Regions from separate parts of the Lysinibacillus sp. LK3 genome, predicted to be linked through region 3. Evidence: riboswitches for the same ligand, from Rfam matches in the RefSeq annotation. Region 3 holds a riboswitch; each other region holds the start of a gene.
The links. A riboswitch is a leader RNA that binds a small molecule or an ion and turns the genes downstream of it on or off. The one in region 3 is predicted to bind cobalamin.
Positions count from the first base shown of each region.

Region 1: linked by a shared signal. The riboswitch ahead of VK91_RS09670 (energy-coupling factor ABC transporter permease) and the one ahead of VK91_RS21370 (ABC transporter substrate-binding protein) in region 3 are both predicted to bind cobalamin.
Region 2: linked by a shared signal. The riboswitch ahead of VK91_RS15845 (hypothetical protein) and the one ahead of VK91_RS21370 (ABC transporter substrate-binding protein) in region 3 are both predicted to bind cobalamin.
Region 4: linked by a shared signal. The riboswitch ahead of VK91_RS14370 (ABC transporter substrate-binding protein) and the one ahead of VK91_RS21370 (ABC transporter substrate-binding protein) in region 3 are both predicted to bind cobalamin.

Region 1 is NZ_LDUJ01000014.1:350,577-354,669, reverse strand. It holds gene cobJ (precorrin-3B C(17)-methyltransferase) at 1-874, opposite strand, end outside; gene VK91_RS09675 (ferredoxin) at 879-1,250, opposite strand; cobalamin riboswitch at 1,396-1,578, opposite strand; cobalamin riboswitch at 1,830-2,015, shown strand; gene VK91_RS09670 (energy-coupling factor ABC transporter permease) at 2,164-2,910, shown strand; gene VK91_RS09665 (energy-coupling factor ABC transporter substrate-binding protein) at 2,914-3,186, shown strand; gene cbiQ (cobalt ECF transporter T component CbiQ) at 3,192-3,965, shown strand; gene VK91_RS09655 (energy-coupling factor ABC transporter ATP-binding protein) at 3,962-4,093, shown strand, end outside.
Region 2 is NZ_LDUJ01000021.1:164,757-168,849, forward strand. It holds gene VK91_RS15835 (hypothetical protein) at 2-556, shown strand; gene VK91_RS15840 (glutathione peroxidase) at 637-1,182, shown strand; cobalamin riboswitch at 1,307-1,505, shown strand; gene VK91_RS15845 (hypothetical protein) at 1,663-2,220, shown strand; gene VK91_RS15850 (ABC transporter substrate-binding protein) at 2,204-3,154, shown strand; gene VK91_RS15855 (tyrosine-protein phosphatase) at 3,300-4,067, shown strand.
Region 3 is NZ_LDUJ01000036.1:20,021-24,113, reverse strand. It holds gene VK91_RS21375 (translation factor GTPase family protein) at 1-1,586, opposite strand, end outside; cobalamin riboswitch at 1,769-1,956, shown strand; gene VK91_RS21370 (ABC transporter substrate-binding protein) at 2,119-3,111, shown strand; gene VK91_RS21365 (precorrin-3B methylase) at 3,163-3,840, shown strand; gene VK91_RS21360 (S9 family peptidase) at 3,911-4,093, shown strand, end outside.
Region 4 is NZ_LDUJ01000019.1:17,560-21,652, forward strand. It holds gene VK91_RS14360 (adenosylcobinamide amidohydrolase) at 1-523, opposite strand, end outside; gene VK91_RS14365 (iron ABC transporter permease) at 520-1,521, opposite strand; gene VK91_RS14370 (ABC transporter substrate-binding protein) at 1,518-2,486, opposite strand; cobalamin riboswitch at 2,623-2,806, opposite strand; gene VK91_RS14375 (acyl-CoA dehydrogenase family protein) at 2,864-4,093, opposite strand, start outside.

The sequences.
Region 1 (4,093 bases), on a different contig from region 3:
TAGGGTCAGCCGTAAAGTCATTTCGCGCTGTTCCTGTCTCTTGGTTCATTGCCCAAGGTTCATTTTCTTCGCGTAAACGTTGATGTGGACGTAATGGCTGTTTCTCTTCACCCAGGGTATATTTACGTTGGTAACCGCGGGGCGTAATCATCTTATTGTCATAGAAAAATGTTGACGAATTCCCGATAATGACAGTTGTCAACATACCAATATCATGTTCTAGCATTTCTGCTAGTGTTGTCATGGTCACTTCTTGACGTTCTCGATAGGCACTTTTCACAAGCCCAACTGGTGTGTCTGGCGAACGATATTCTAAAAGTATTCGTTGAGCCTCGACAATTTGTCTTGTTCGACGTCCACTTTTAGGATTGTATAAAGCAATGACAAAGTCCGCCATCGCAGCTGCCTCGACACGCTTTGCAATTAAATTCCAAGGTGTTAGATGGTCACTCAAACTGATTGTACAAGCATCATGCATAATAGGTGCACCAAGTATGCTAGCGCATGAATTAATCGCAGAAATCCCAGGAACAATTTCAACTTCAATTCCTGTTGCTTCTGTCCAGCCTAGCTCAATTAACACCTCATAGACTAATCCTGCCATGCCATAGACGCCTGCATCACCACTCGAAATTACTGAGACGATGCTCCCTGCTTCAGCTTGACGAACGGCTTCCTGTGCACGCGACACTTCTTCTGTCATGCCTGTACTAACAATCGATTTTGCACTTACTAAATCTTGAATCAGCTCTACATAGGTTTTATAGCCTATAATCATATCACTTTGTTGTAAAGCCTCTACTGCACGTGTCGTAATATGCTTAAAATCTCCAGGTCCAAAGCCTACTACGAAAATTTTTCCTTTTTGCGCCATGTTGTTACCCCTCTTTCACCTTTTCGATCCCTTTAATGGCAGTTGTTTGAGCAGTACGCTGTAATGTACCTTCACGAAGTGTAAAGACATGTTCGTTGTATAAGGATTCATGATGTAAATCTTGTACTAGTGTTCTAGCATGCTCTGTTGATGGCACACGATACCAGTTTCCTTGAGGATAAGCGATTACCACACAAGCATCCTTGCAGCGTCCATTACAGCGCGTTCTTGTCGTATGTATTTCCTGATCGAGTGCTTGCCGCTGTATCTCATCTCGAATGGCTAAGGTAATTTCCTCCCCATCCTTTTTCATGCAGCTACTGCCATTGCAAATAAAGAGATGTGTTTTCATCCCCTCTAAATTCCAAGTTGTCATCTTCTGTCTCCCCTCATTTGCTTTTTGGAAAAAGAAAAACCTTTACTCTATAACGAAGAGTAAAGGTTTTGTAGAAGCCAAATAAAAACGAATAGAATGAAATACAGGTACCCGCTTTCGCTTCAACTTCTCCCTCCGAAAAGTTTGCATGCACAATCAAATAAGCAGGTTTCCTGACTTAAGCTTCATTTTACTGTCGCACCTTCCCAAGTTTGTACCAGTGGCTTTGCGATTTCATCAGCTATTACAGTAGCGGGGGCTGTATTGGATTTTCACCAATTTCCCTATTATCTCGAGCTATTCGAGCACTTATTGACGTTTTATATGAAATTTTTATTAGAATTTTAAATAGAAAACTGTCTTTATCATATCTTATTATTTTAAAATTTCAATATTTCTTTAAAAATTTATGACAAATTTATCAATTTTGAATGGAACTAGGTATGAAATTTATACAATCTATATAATTTGCGCACAAAATTTTATCAGAATATTCACTGTTGACCTTTAATTTAAAAAATTTCATAAAAGGTATAGCATATTTATGGAAATTCATGTTACACTTTGTCGTGAAATCTCACAATTTGAATGTTTTTCGGTGCAAAGTGCTTGTCATTTTGCTTAAAAGGGAAGCCGGTTTGAGCCCGGCGCGGTCCCGCCACTGTAATAGGGAGCTTTATAGAATATGTCACTGTCCAACGGATGGGAAGACCTATAAAGCATTGAACTAGAGCCAGGAGACCTGCCGAAAAATAAGTGATCGTTTCAACCTACGAGGATAGGTGTGCGGCTTAGCAGATGAGACTGTTATTTGCTTTTTTAGCTATGCACTTTTCCACCTAAGGAGAAGTGCTTTTTTTAATTACGCACGCAATATTCTAAAAATCTATTAATTAGTTAGGAGGAAAGCTTTTTGAAATTATCATGGTGGAAACTTAGTTATTTTTTACTGGCCTTTTTAATCGTGCCAAAACGTGCCTTTGCCATGCATATCATGGAAGGTTTTTTACCAATCGAATGGGCTATTTTTTGGTGGGTGATCTCTATCCCATTTATCATTCTAGGATTGCGTTCTATTCGAAAAACCATTGATGAAAATCCTGAAACAAAAATGCTTTTGGGGCTTTCAGGAGCCTTTGCCTTTGTGCTATCCGCCCTAAAAATCCCTTCAGTTACAGGTAGTTGCTCTCACCCAACTGGTGTAGGACTTGGGACAGTACTCTTTGGCCCTCTAGCAATGAGTGTAATTGGAACAATCGTTTTATTATTTCAATCTTTATTATTAGCTCATGGAGGAATTACAACTTTAGGGGCTAATGCCTTTTCTATGGCTATTGTTGGTCCTTTTATTGCTTACTTTGTCTTTAAAGGGGCTCAAAAAGTAGGGTTGTCATTTTCACTAGCCATATTCTTTGCAGCTATGCTTGGTGATTTAGGTACATACATTGTGACTTCTGTACAACTAGCACTAGCCTTTCCTTCAGAGGTTGGAGGCTTTATGGCATCCTTTACAAAGTTTGCAGGTATTTTTGCCTTAACTCAAATTCCTTTAGCAGTGAGTGAAGGAATTTTAACGGTCATTGTGATGAATTTCTTGAAAAAATACAATGTTAGCGAATTAAAAACGTTACGTGTTTTCTCAACAAAGGAGGCACATTAACAAATGAAAAAAAATTTATTGTTATTAGCAATTGTTGTGTTGTTAGCCATCATTCCCTTATTCATACAAAAAGGTGCTGAATTTGGTGGTGCTGATGGAGAAGCAGAAGCAGCTATCGGTGAAATCAATGCGGAATATGAACCATGGTTTGAAAGTCTATGGGAGCCACCAAGTGGTGAAATCGAAAGCTTATTATTCGTGCTACAGGCAGCTATAGGAGCTGGCTTTATTGGCTACTTCATCGGCTATATGCGTGGCAAACACAAAGAAGGTTAACCATTATGTTACTCATTGATAAGTATGCCTATCTGAATAAGCTAGCGTCCGTTCATCCGCTAGAAAAAATGATATTTTCACTTGGACTACTTCTCATAACGCTCATCATGAGAGATGAACGACTTTCACTCATTACATTTTTTGTAATGAGTGCTTTTATCATTTTAGGTGCAAAAATTCCGCTTGCATACTACGGCAAATTATTATTGCTACCTAGCTTTTTCTTATTAACAAGTCTCGTATCTATTTTACTTTCCTTTACATCATCAACGAATGCACTCCCTGCCCATATTTGGTCGTTTACATTTAGGAATTGGACTGTCTTTATTGGGAATGCAAGTGTGTTAGCAGCGCAACAGCTGTTCTTTATTGTCCTTGGCAGCATTAGTTGTTTATACTTTTTAATTCTAACCACTTCCGTACAAGGAATATGTTATGTGCTACGACAATGGCGACTTCCCTCTTTATTAGTGGAGCTCGTCGAACTAATCTATCGTTTTATTTTTATGTTTTTAGAAAGCATGCAAAATATACATCTCGCCCAGCAAGCACGTCTTGGCTATCATTCACCGATGCAATGGCTACGCTCTGTCTCCATGCTTATTGTGGCATTATTTGTGGAAATGTTTCAGCGTAGCCGAGAGCTCAACAATGCCATGCAATCACGTGGAGGCGAGGCCGTCTACTGGCAAGAGATGGGCTCTTATAGCAAGAAAAATTGGCTAGGCATGGCAGCTATTTTACTAGTCCTCATCGTATATGGAGGGTATTTTACATGACAGCATTTTATTTTGAACTCAACCAATTATCTTATGCCTATGCGGATGGTACGAAGGCGTTGTCAGATATTACATTAGACATTCCAAAAGGTAAAAAAATCGCCATACTCGGACATAATGGCGCAGGA
Region 2 (4,093 bases), on a different contig from region 3:
TATGGAAAAAGAGATTTTGCAACTTTTTAGTAATCTAACAGAGCATGATCGCGATATTCAATATGAATCTTACGAGGAATTAATGAAAATTATGCAGGAACCCGTAGATTGGACATATGCAGTTTGGGAACAGCTAATAAAAGCACTTACATACAATAATGGTTATTCTCGTGCACGTGCTGCACAAATTTTATGCGCTTTAGCTGCAAAAAGTGATCCAGAAGAAAGGGTCTTGGAGGATTTTTTAAAGATTTGGGCTGTGACTTACGATGAACAATCTGCTACGGCAAGGCATGCATTACAAGCAATTTGGAAAATTGGACAGGCGGGTCCAGTACAAAGAGATTTGGTTGTATCGTATCTAGCTAAAAGATTTCAAACATGTATAGATGAAAAACAGCCATCTCTTATTCGTCAGGATATTATTATGTCATTTAAAAAGTTATATGATCAAACAAATGACTCGAAATTATTAGATATTGCCCATCGTTTAATTAATGAAGAACAAGATGCTAAATATAAAAAGAAGTATAAGTCAGCCATCCGTTCAAAGTAGCGAGGTGGTGTTTTTTTGTGCAAATTCTTTGATGAACGATAGAATAGTCAACTATAATGAATGAAAAAAGGGGATTATGCATGAGCATTTATAATTATCTAGTTCGGAAGCCTAATGGCGAAATTTTATCGATGGAAACATATCGTGGAAAAACAATGTTAATTGTTAACACGGCAAACCAATGCCGATTTACATATCAATTTGAAGACTTACAGAAAATGTATGATAAATATGGAAAAGAGAATTTTGTAGTTCTTGGATTCCCTTGTGATCAATTTGGCCATCAAAATCCTGAAGATGGGGAGGAAACTAAGCATCTATGCAAGGTAAACTATGGGGTCACATTCCCGATTTTTGAGCTTGTACAGGTAAATGGAGAGGCTACCCATCCACTCTTTAATTATTTAAAGCATGAAGTGGATTACCGAGAGTTTGGGAAGGCAAGTATGCAGGAGAAAATGTTGGCAGAAGCAATTGTTCAACTTGCCCCAAGCTTTTTAGATGGTCGTAATATTCGCTGGAACTTTACAAAATTTCTAGTAGATGCTAATGGTAAGTCCGTCGCACGCTTTGAACCAACAGATTCACAGCTCGATATTGAAAAAGCAATTGAAACACTATTATAGTAAATTTCTTAATAATGTAAAAATTAGTTAGGGTTTTCTCTTCAAGTAGAAATAATGCTATATTTTAAAACTGAGCACAGCTATTTTTTCTGAAGCATATATGATAAACTGCTTTACAAATGAAATATTCTTGCAGAATAAAGGTGCTAATTAGCATAATCGGGAATCCGGTGAAAAACCGGAGCTGTTTCCGCAACTGTAAGTGCAGCCATTATAAAGATTTACCACTGTCTCAAAGAAGATGGGAAGGTCCTTTATAACACATTCGTTTCATGTGACGAACTGTACAAGCCAGGAGACCGACCTTTATTTGAACGTATAAAAACTTCTCGGAAGCTAGGAGGATATACGGCAAATACATAGGCTTTGTCTAGTTTGATGGCTCATTATGTTATTTTTGTCGTTCCTTTGCAAAAAGGAGCGACTTTTTTATGCCTTTCAAATAAGAATTTTTCATTATAGAAAATAGGGGGGAAGCAAGTGAAAAAAGATGCCCGTTATTCTTGTTATCCATTTATGCGTGAGAAAGCTTCAACGGTCGATTTTGAAATTCGAACAGATAGCCTGACAACACATCTAGGAGTTGCATTAGCTGCGGTAAAAAAAGAGGATGTTCAAGTTGTTGCTGAGGATTTATTGCTTATGTTACCTATGGCTTATCATGTGAATGGCTCAGTTCGTGGGAAATTAGCAGTAACTGAAGAGGATTTATCTTGGTTAAGTGAACGTTATGATTTTTACGTTCGCCATGTGAAGGAAGAGATTCAAAGTTTTGTTTTACCTCAAGGAACAGAGGCAGCTTCAGCCTTACATCTTTGTCGCAGTGAGGCAAAAAAATCATATCGTACTTTACACAAAGTATCAGAAGAACGAGAGGTTCCTGCTATTCTTTTCGATTACCTTGGTTTATTAGCTAATGTATGTTTTGTCATGGCTGTTTTTATGAATCAGCAAGCTGGAATAGCGGAAATACGGTTTATTAGTAAATCCTACCCAATGAAAAAGAAAAAGGAGAATAACAATGAAAAAAGTATTTAATTTCCAATGGCTATCAGTGCTCTTACTTGCACTGGTATTAGCAGGCTGTGGCACTGCTGAAGATACAAAAAATAAAGATGCTTCGCAAGATACACAACAAGCAGAGAAAACAAGCTATAAAGTGACAGATGACCGTGGAGTGGAAATAGAGTTTAATGAAGTACCAAAAACAGTTGTATCTTTACAACCAAGTAATACTGAAATTTTGTTTGCTTTAGGTGTTGGCAATAAAATTGTAGGAGCAACTGAGTACGATACTTACCCAGAGGAAGCACAAAAAATTGAACGTGTCTCGGATACTATGAACTTTAACAGTGAAAGAATTTTAGCGTTAAAGCCAGATGTTGTCATTGCTTATACAATCGGTGATAAGGATGCCCTAAAGCCGCTTGAGGACGCAGGAATTAAAGTGTTTGTTATTCAATCTGCGACTACTTTCGACGATGTTTATGGAGATATCGAACAAATTGCTGCTGTGATGGATGTTCCTGATAAAGGAAATAAATTAAACGAAGAGATTAAAGCGAAAATTGCTGAAGTACAAACGAAGGTGAAGGATGTAAAAACGCCGAAAAATGTTTATTTAGAGGTTAGCCCTAAGCCAGACATATATACAGCAGGCTCTAGCACTTTCCAGCAAGAAATATTAGATGCAGCTAATGTTAATAATGTTTTTTCTGACTTGAATAGCTGGGCAAAAGTGAATGAGGAAGATGTTATTGCGAAAAATCCAGATGTTATTTTAACAACAGTAAACTATACAGAAGATCCAATAGGAGAAATTCTTGGACGAGATGGTTGGAATACTGTGAAAGCTATTCAAAACAAAGCGGTATTGTCCATTGATACAGATATCTCTAATCGACCTGGTCCGCGTATTGGTGAAGCTGTAGAATTAGTAGCGAAGGCTGTGTACCCAGAGTTATTTAAATAAGAAATGTTTCCATGCTAGCTGTCAGCTATTCAGCTAGCATTTTTTATGTGGTTTAAATTATTACCTAGCGTGAAAATTGGAATTAATGTAGTTTGTTCTTTAAAATAAAAGTAAGTATGCTTGATAATCTTAGGAGGTGTAGTGATTGGAGCAATTAGAGACAAAGGTAATTCCATTTGAAGCAGTCTATAATTTCCGAGACATGGGTGGATATAAAACAAAAGATGGGCGTAGGGTAAAGAACGGTTTATTTTACCGCTCAGCTGCCCTTGGAAAAATGACACTGTCGGATAAAGAGCTATTTGAAACGTTAGGGATTAAGACCATTTTTGATTATCGCGATAACAATGAGGCGTATCATAATCCTAACCCAGTGTTCTCGCATGCTCAATATATACAAATCCCAGCGAAGGGTAATCATGCTTTTGAAATGCCAACCAATGCTGGTGGTAGAGATTTCTATAAAGTGGTAAGCCCTGAGATGTTTCGGGATTTTTATGCACAAATGCCTTTTAACAATCTTTCATTTAAAGAGTTAATGCAAACGATTCAAAATCCTAATAATCTAGGTCTTGTACATCATTGCGCAGTTGGTAAGGACCGAACGGGTATTGGAGGAGCACTTATTTTACTAGCTTTAGATGTACCAGTGGAGACTATCATGGAGGATTATTTAGATACTAATATACATTTACGTCCAATGGTAGAACGAATGGCTCAGGCTATTCAGCATCAGTATAATGAGCAAGAACTACAGCAATTTTATGCATTAATGTCCGCCCGTGAAGACTATTTACAAGCAGCATTGGATGCGATGGATCGTCGCTATGGTTCTAAGACTGGGTTTTTAGAGCAGGAATTTGGCCTAACAATTGAAAAACGAGAGCAATTACAATCTTATTGCTTAATTTAAAAATGAGCCCTTTCACACGATGTGAA
Region 3 (4,093 bases):
ATTTTAAAGCGATAATAGGGTTCAAGTAGGACATTTTGTGCCTGCTCCAGCCCCTGACGCAGGGCACGGAAACTGGCTTCACGGAAATCTCCCCCCGATGTATGTTCATTGTGCCCGCGACCTGTTAGAAGTGTAAAATGAATATCTGTTACAGGGAAGCCTGTCAGTAGCCCATGATGGTCACGCTCAAACAGATGCTTTTCAACAAGGCGCTGATTGCCTACAGATAAATGATCGGCATGACAGGCATTGGTGAAGGTATTACCTGTTCCACGTGGATTTGGCTCCATTAATAAATGAACTTCTGCATAATGCTTGAGGGGCTCGAAATGACCATAGCCCGTTACGGTCGTCGCAATGGTTTCCATGTATAAAATTTGCGGCTCACCAAAGGAGACAGCTAATGAAAAACGTGTTATTAATACCTCAGTTAGGACCTCCAATTGAATGACACCCATAATATGCACATGGATTTCCTGAAATTTTTCCTGCCAGACCACACGCAAGGACGGCTCTTCTGCTTCGAGTAACCGGAAAATCTGTAGCACTTCCTTGATATGCTGATCACCCTCATATTGAACCTTTGCCTGTAAGGTTGGGACAAGCTCATAGGGCTGTGATAGCATCGTTGTACCGATTCGATCCCCAATGTTTGCCTGGCTCAGTCCTTTGACAGCGAAAATTTCTCCTGCCTCTACCTGTTGAACGGTCTCAAAGCGACTGCCGTTATAAAGGCGAATTTCGGTCACTTTTTCTGTTACTTCGTCAAATGAAAATTCATCTCGTACATGCAACGAGCCTTTGGTTGCCTTCATAAAGGTTAAACGCTGGTGCCCATCATGACGAATCTTAAAAACCTCGCCCTCAAACGGGGCATCCTTGTCAAAATGGGAAGCCGTTAACAGCGGGAGCTGGTCAAGAAATTCCTGAATGCCCTCATCCTTTAAGGCCGAGCCAGCAAAGCAAGGGAAGGCACCTTCATTTTTAATCATTTCCTTTAATTGAGCAAGACACTGTTCATGCTCCAATGACTCATTTAGAAAGGCATCAAGCAATTTTTCGTCGCGCTCCGCCAGCCATTCCATAATATTATTTGATACATAGTCTGCTCGCAGTGGCTCATCGATGAACAATACATGCTGAGAGCAATCTTTGCGAAGCTGGCTGATGACAGCCTCCATATTGGCACCCTCACGATCCATTTTGTTGATAAAGAAGAAGGTAGGGACATGGTATTGACGTAAAAGTTGCCACACTGTTTCTGTATGGCCCTGTATCCCTTCGACAGCGCTAATGATAATAATGGCATAATCCATCACACGAATGGCACGCTCCATCTCAGGGGAGAAATCGACATGCCCTGGCGTATCAATCAATGTGTATGTATCATCGCCAATATTCATGCGCCCTTGCTCGGCAAATATCGTAATGCCTCGTCTGCGCTCTAGCTCATGATGATCTAGAAAGGTATCCTGATGATCAACTCGCCCCCGTGCTTGAATACTATTTGTATGAAAAAGCACTTGCTCAGAGAAGGTCGTTTTTCCTGCATCCACGTGCGCAAGTACACCGATCGTTTTGTACATAAGAAATCCTCGTTTCTATAGAATGCTATCTTTTTATTGTAACAGAATACTAGCTTCTATATTTCTTGTAAAATAGTTCGTCTTTATGTCAAAATAGTGCTAATATAATGATGATTATACTTTTAGTGTCATACTACTGATTGCGCGATAAATTTTCTTCTGCTAGTCTATCAATAGTATTGACCATTATAGAACGTATTGGTGCAAATGGCGTTTGTCATTTGCTTAAAAGGGAAATCGGTGCAATTCCGATGCTGTCCCGCAACTGTAAATGGGGAGTCTATACAGCATGCCACTGTAGTGAAACTATGGGAAGGCGTATAGATGATGAACCTAAGCCAGGATACCTGCCAGTATGTATTTTTTGACTAAGAACCACGAGGATGGGGATAGTGATGAAGGTAATGATACCGTTATTTCACTATGCTACTCTCTTGGCGACAAGAGGGTTTTTTTATGCCCTTCCAACTACCTTAGTAGTAAAGAAGTCTCTGATTTCTTTCTATATTTTAACAGCAAAGGAGAAAAGGACATGAAGAAATGGAAAAGTATATGGCTGATGATGATCATTGCCTTGGTCGCTGTTTTAGGGGCTTGTGACGCAAAGGACAAAACGGAATCAGCTGCACAAGGTGAAAAGGTTGAGCCATCTGAGGCGGCAGCAGAAGTAACCATTAAAAATAATGACACAACTCAAACATATACGGAAGCACCAACAAAAGCGATTAGCTTAAATCAACATGTGACAGAAATTATGTTAGCACTTGGTTTAGAGGATTCTATGGTAGGGACAGCTTACTTAGATGATAAAATCTATGAACCACTGCAAGAGGCATACGATAAGGTCCCTGTTCTTTCCGATCAATACCCAACGAAGGAGCAAGTCATCGATGCCGAGGCAGATTTCCTATATGCTGGCTGGAAAAGTGGCTTTGGCGAAAAGGGTGTAGGCACACCAGAAGAGCTTGAAGAATTAGGCATCCATACGTATTTACATACGGCTTCCAACATGACAAAGCCAACAATAGAGGATATTTTCACAGATATTCGCAATATCGCGAAGATTTTCCGTATTGAGGATCGTGGCGAAGCTTTAATTGAGCAAATGACGAAAGATGTAGAGGCAGTACAAGCTAAATTACCAAAAGATAGCGAAAAATTACGTGTTCTTGTGTTTGATAGCGGTGAAAAGGATGTATTTACAGCTGGTCAAAACTTTATGAATGAGCTTGTGACAATCGCGGGTGGACAAAATATCTTTGGTGATGTGGAATCAGGCTGGACAACTGTGTCGAAGGAAGATGCAGTAGACCGCAACCCAGAGGTAGTTGTCGTGATTGATTACGGTGAAACAACGGCAGACCAAAAGATCCAATTCTTAAAAAATGATCCAGCCTTAAAGGAGATGGAAGCGGTCAAAAATGAGCGCTTTGTCATCCTGCCACTTTCAGCAGCGTCTGAAGGGGTTCGTGCGGCAGAGGCCATTGAAATTTTAGCAAAGGGCTTCTATCCTGAAAACTTTTAATCCATTCGAGCTAGCGTTTTGCTAGCTCCTTTTTTATAAGGAGCGATAAAAATGAACGCATTTCAAAAAAATGTACCAGATCAAACATTTGAAACACTGAACCGTCATGGTGAGTTTACCCGTCTAGCCGTTAGCCCTGGCATTATTAATAAGCATTATACTCCTGCACAATTCCAAAAAATAGCCGAAATTGCTGGCGAAAAGGGGGCGATAAAATATTCTGCTTCCTATAGTATACTCGTATCCATACCAACGTGCGATGCCACGGAAGCGGTGCAAGCCTTACAGGAAGCAGGTCTTTATGTTGCTCCCTCTGGTTCAATCATAGCCATGAAGGCCTGTGATTTTTGTGATGGGGAAAAAATGGAGGCTGCTCCGATAACCGAACAGCTCTATCATGCCATAGAGGGGATGAAGGTACCTGCAAGAGTGCGTGTCAATATTAATGGCTGTGCATCAGCTTGCTACAATGCAGTCTATGATGATATTGGACTCGTTTACCAACAAGAAAGCTTTGATGTCTATTTAGGGGCAGTACCGATGGGAGCAAAGGCACAGGCTGGCACGTTATTCGCTAAGAGGGTAAACGTCACACAAATTGAAGATTTTTTACTGCACCTGATAAACCTTTATAAGGAGCATGCTCGCCCAAATGAGCCCTTTTATAAATTTTATCGCAGAACAAAGTCAGCAGAATATTGGGAACTAGTAAAAAATTCAATTAAATAGAGGAATATTACTTAGGGTGTCGAAGTATTGTAGTAAGGCACAGAAAATTACAATACAAAGGAGCAAGAACATGACATCGAAACAAGGGATTCAACCAGAAGATCTTTATCACTTAAAATCAGTAGCAGATCCACAGCTTTCACCAGATGGGACAGAGGTAGTTTATGTAGAGACTCGTATGGACGAGAAGAAAAATGACTATATATCGAATTTGTTTTACATAAACTTGAAGGACAAAACACCACAGCAATGG
Region 4 (4,093 bases), on a different contig from region 3:
GTTGGTGTGCAATATCAAGATGATTAGTTGGTTCATCCAGCAGTAAGATTTCAGCTGTTTGAGCTAATGCCTGTGCAACAAAAACTCTTTGTTGTTCACCGCCAGATAAAAATTCCATCGGTGTATGCTCATATCGCTTTACACCTGTTTGAAGCATTGCATGTTGAACTGCCTTCTCATCTTGTGCAGACCAACTCGAGAAAAAGCCTGTTTGATGCGGGTAGCGCCCCAGTGAAACTGCCTCTCTCACACTGTTCGAGAAAGCATTTGCATGAAGCTGTGGTAATACAGCCATTTTTTTAGCCAAAGCACGAGCATTATAAGAAAGAATATTTTGTCCATCAATCGAAACGGTTCCAGCAGTAGCTGGTAAAATACCACTCATTACTTTTAATAATGTGGATTTCCCGCTACCATTCGGCCCTAGAATGCCAAGAATTTTTCCTTTTTCAACAGTAAAACTAATGTCCTTGACGATTGGTACATCTTCATAGCCACCTGATAGATGTTCAACAACAATCATGCCCGTACCCCCTTGCTTCTTCGCTGCTTATAAAAAATATAGGAGAAAACAGGTGCTCCAATAAATGCCGTAATAACACCAATTGGTAGCTCTCTTGGCACAATGATTGTTCGTGCTACTAAGTCGCAAATAATGAGTAATGTTGCACCATTGAAAAAAGATAATGGTAATAAGTGGCGATGATCAGAACCCCAAATCATCCTTGTCATATGCGGCACCACTAATCCTACAAAGCCAATTGTGCCAGAAACTGCTACAGCTGCTCCAGTTAGCATGGAGCCACCTGTTAATATCAAATATTTACTGCGCTTTACATTAACACCTAAATGTTTTGCTCGCTCTTCACCATACAACAAGACATTTAATTCTCGTCTTTGTGTCCATAGCATTATTGAACCTACAATCACAAATGGAATGATCATTTGGACATATGGCCAACCACGCATCGAAACAGAACCAAGTAGCCAGCCTATTACCTGACGTAATTCTTCACCAGATAAGGCAATCATTAATGAAATGAGGGAACCTAAAAATGAACTAAAAATAACACCTGTTAATATCAACGTTTCCATTTTTAATGAGCGGTCTACGAGTCTAGCAAAGCTCATAACAACTACCATCGTAATGATAGCACCAATCATACTGAAGATTGGCAGCGCATACAAACCGACAACAGGTATAGAAATACTAAAAAAGATCGTTAAAACAGCACCAACAGAAGCCCCTGATGAAACCCCTAGTGTATATGGATCTGCTAATGGATTTTTTAATAAACCTTGGAAAGCTGCTCCAGCAATAGCTAGAGATGCGCCTACTAGTCCCGCTAATAACACTCGAGGCAAACGAATTTTCCAAAAGATATTGGCGGCTGTTTCATCAACCGCCTTATTCCACAATACTTCTAGTGGAATATGAACTGAGCCTATCGCTACGCCACACCAGATGCTAATAAGAAGAAGCGTACATGTTAGTGTATAGGCTAGTGCTATTTTTTTCACTTAAATACCTCAGGATAGATCGCTTTTGCTAATTCTTCTAGACCTTCTGCTAAACGTGGCCCTTGACGACTTGTTGTACTTTCATCTACCTGCACAATCGCATTATTTTTTATGGCATTAATCGTATCAAAGCCCGCACGTTTTGGTATTTTCGTTAAAATATCTGGTACATAATGATATGTCACCACGATGACATCTGGATTTTTTGCGATAATTTGTTCTGCATCAATTTTATACCAATTATCGCCATCTACAGCTACATTCTCTGCATTGATCATTTCAAGCATAGCGTTCATAAATGTACCATTGCCAGCTGTATAAATATCTGGCTCATCTGATGCTTCAACTAACACTTTTTTGGGTTCAACATCCTTGACTTTAGACAAAACTTCTTCTACTTTTGCCTTCATATTAGCGACAATTTTTTCTGCCTCTGGTAATTTCCCTGTAGCACGTCCAAGTTGCTCAATTGTTGTATATGTTTCATTAAAGTCTTGTGCATTTTTTACAACAAATACTTTCAAACCTGCTGATTCAAGCTGTGCAATAGCCTCTTCTGAAAGAGACATGCTAGATTCGTGTGAAAAAACGATATCTGGTTTTAAGGCAATAATTTTTTCAATATCGTATTCCATACCGCCAACCTTATCCTTCTCAGCTGCCTCTGGCGGATAATCGTCGTTGTCCGTAACACCAACTATTTCATCATTTAAACCTAGTCCAAAAAGGATTTCGGTATTACTCGGTATAAGTGAAACAATTTTCTTAGGAGGTGCTTCAAGTGTAATGTCCTTACCAAGGGCATCTGTTATCGTCATTGGGAATGTTGCTTCATCCACCTGTGCTGTTTCTTGCTGTGTTTGCTGCTCGTTAGATGGCTTGTTATCTTTTGCTTCCTGCCCACAAGCAGCTAGCAAGCCTACTGCTAAAAATGCTGATAATCCTATTTTCCAAAATTTCTTCATGTGAATCCTCCTTCGTTGATCCGTGCGACATTTCGCTTTATTCTACATCAAAATAAAACCCCTCATCTTTGATCGATGAGGGGGCAAAATCGCACCAAAAAAACTGATACAAAATCCACCACCCTATCCTCGTAGGTTGTCATGTCGTTATAAAGGCAGGTCTCCTGGCTAGTGCTACTTGCGATTTTTCAAGCCTTCCCGAAATCTTCAGTGGCATCATTTGAAAAAACTCACACTTACAGTGGCGGGACCGCATCGGAATTACACCGATTTCCCTTTTCACTTTACTTAAGTAAAGAACCTTTATAATATTCAGTTGATTTCATTATACATGAAAATGAAAAAAGTCGCCTCCATTCAAGACGACTCCCCGGCCATTATACAATTTCAGAAAAGTATTGGACTGTTTTCATTTGAGCACCCATTTCTCTTAATGACCATGTCTGTTCTAAATAAACGTCTGCTAGTTTTTCATATTTCCCACCAAATTTATGTGCCCACTCAACCGCTATGACACTTTCATAAAGGTGAGCCATTTTTTCCGCCATACCTTTAGCTTCAAAAGTTTTCGTTGCCTCGTCTAAAGCGCTAAAAATTCGCAGTTTCACAGACATATTCGCCAATTGTTCTTTAACGATTTGTACTAGTGAGCTGTCAGCTAATTTGTCTAATCGTTCCTCCATCTCATGTACAAACAGTTCATGAGCATGAAACTTATCTACTAAACGAATGAGTTCTAAGGCCAAAATATTAGCCGTCCCCTCCCACACCGTTAACACTTGGGCGTCTCTTAATAAGCGGGGCGTTACAAAGTCTTCTATATAGCCATTACCTCCGTGTAATTCAATTGCCTCACTAGCATAATGAACAGCTTGCTCTGCTGTTTCCTTTTTCATAATGGCAATATATAAACGATTCATAATAAGATCTTGCTGAGTTCCCTGTCCACTTGTCACTTTATCGTATAATTGGATAAGATCAAAAACTGTCGCTACTTCCACGTGCAACTTAGCTGCAAACTTCCCTAAAGTATCCTGAATCATAGGGTACTGTGTTAAGGGCTTGCCAAATGCATGTCGATTGCTTACATAATGTTTTGCCTCTAAGAAGCCGCGACGCATAATACCAATTGAAGCGACTGCATTACAAATTCTAGAGAGATTTAGTGCTTCTAGCATATAATAAATCCCTTTATTTTGCTCCCCTACAACATAGGCAAGTGCACCATCAAATTCTACCTCACCAGAGGGAACTGCCCGAACGCCTAGCTTATCTTTCAGTCGGCGAATACGTAGATGATTTGTTGTTCCATCTTCTTTGCGCCAAGGAACTGCAAACAATGTTAAGCCTTTGGAACCTGCTGGCGCACCTTCTAGTCGTGCCAATACCATCGCTACACCACACATGCCCGCATTGGATGCAAAATATTTTTCACCATATAGACGATACGCAGTGCCATCCTTTCTCGCCTCCACCACATTTGCACCTACGTCAGAGCCTCCTTGACGTTCTGTTAAAAAGGTCGCACCTTCATATAAATCTGTGTCACCTGTTGCACACACATGTGGTAAAAAACGATGCTTTACCTCTTCATCTGCATAATGATC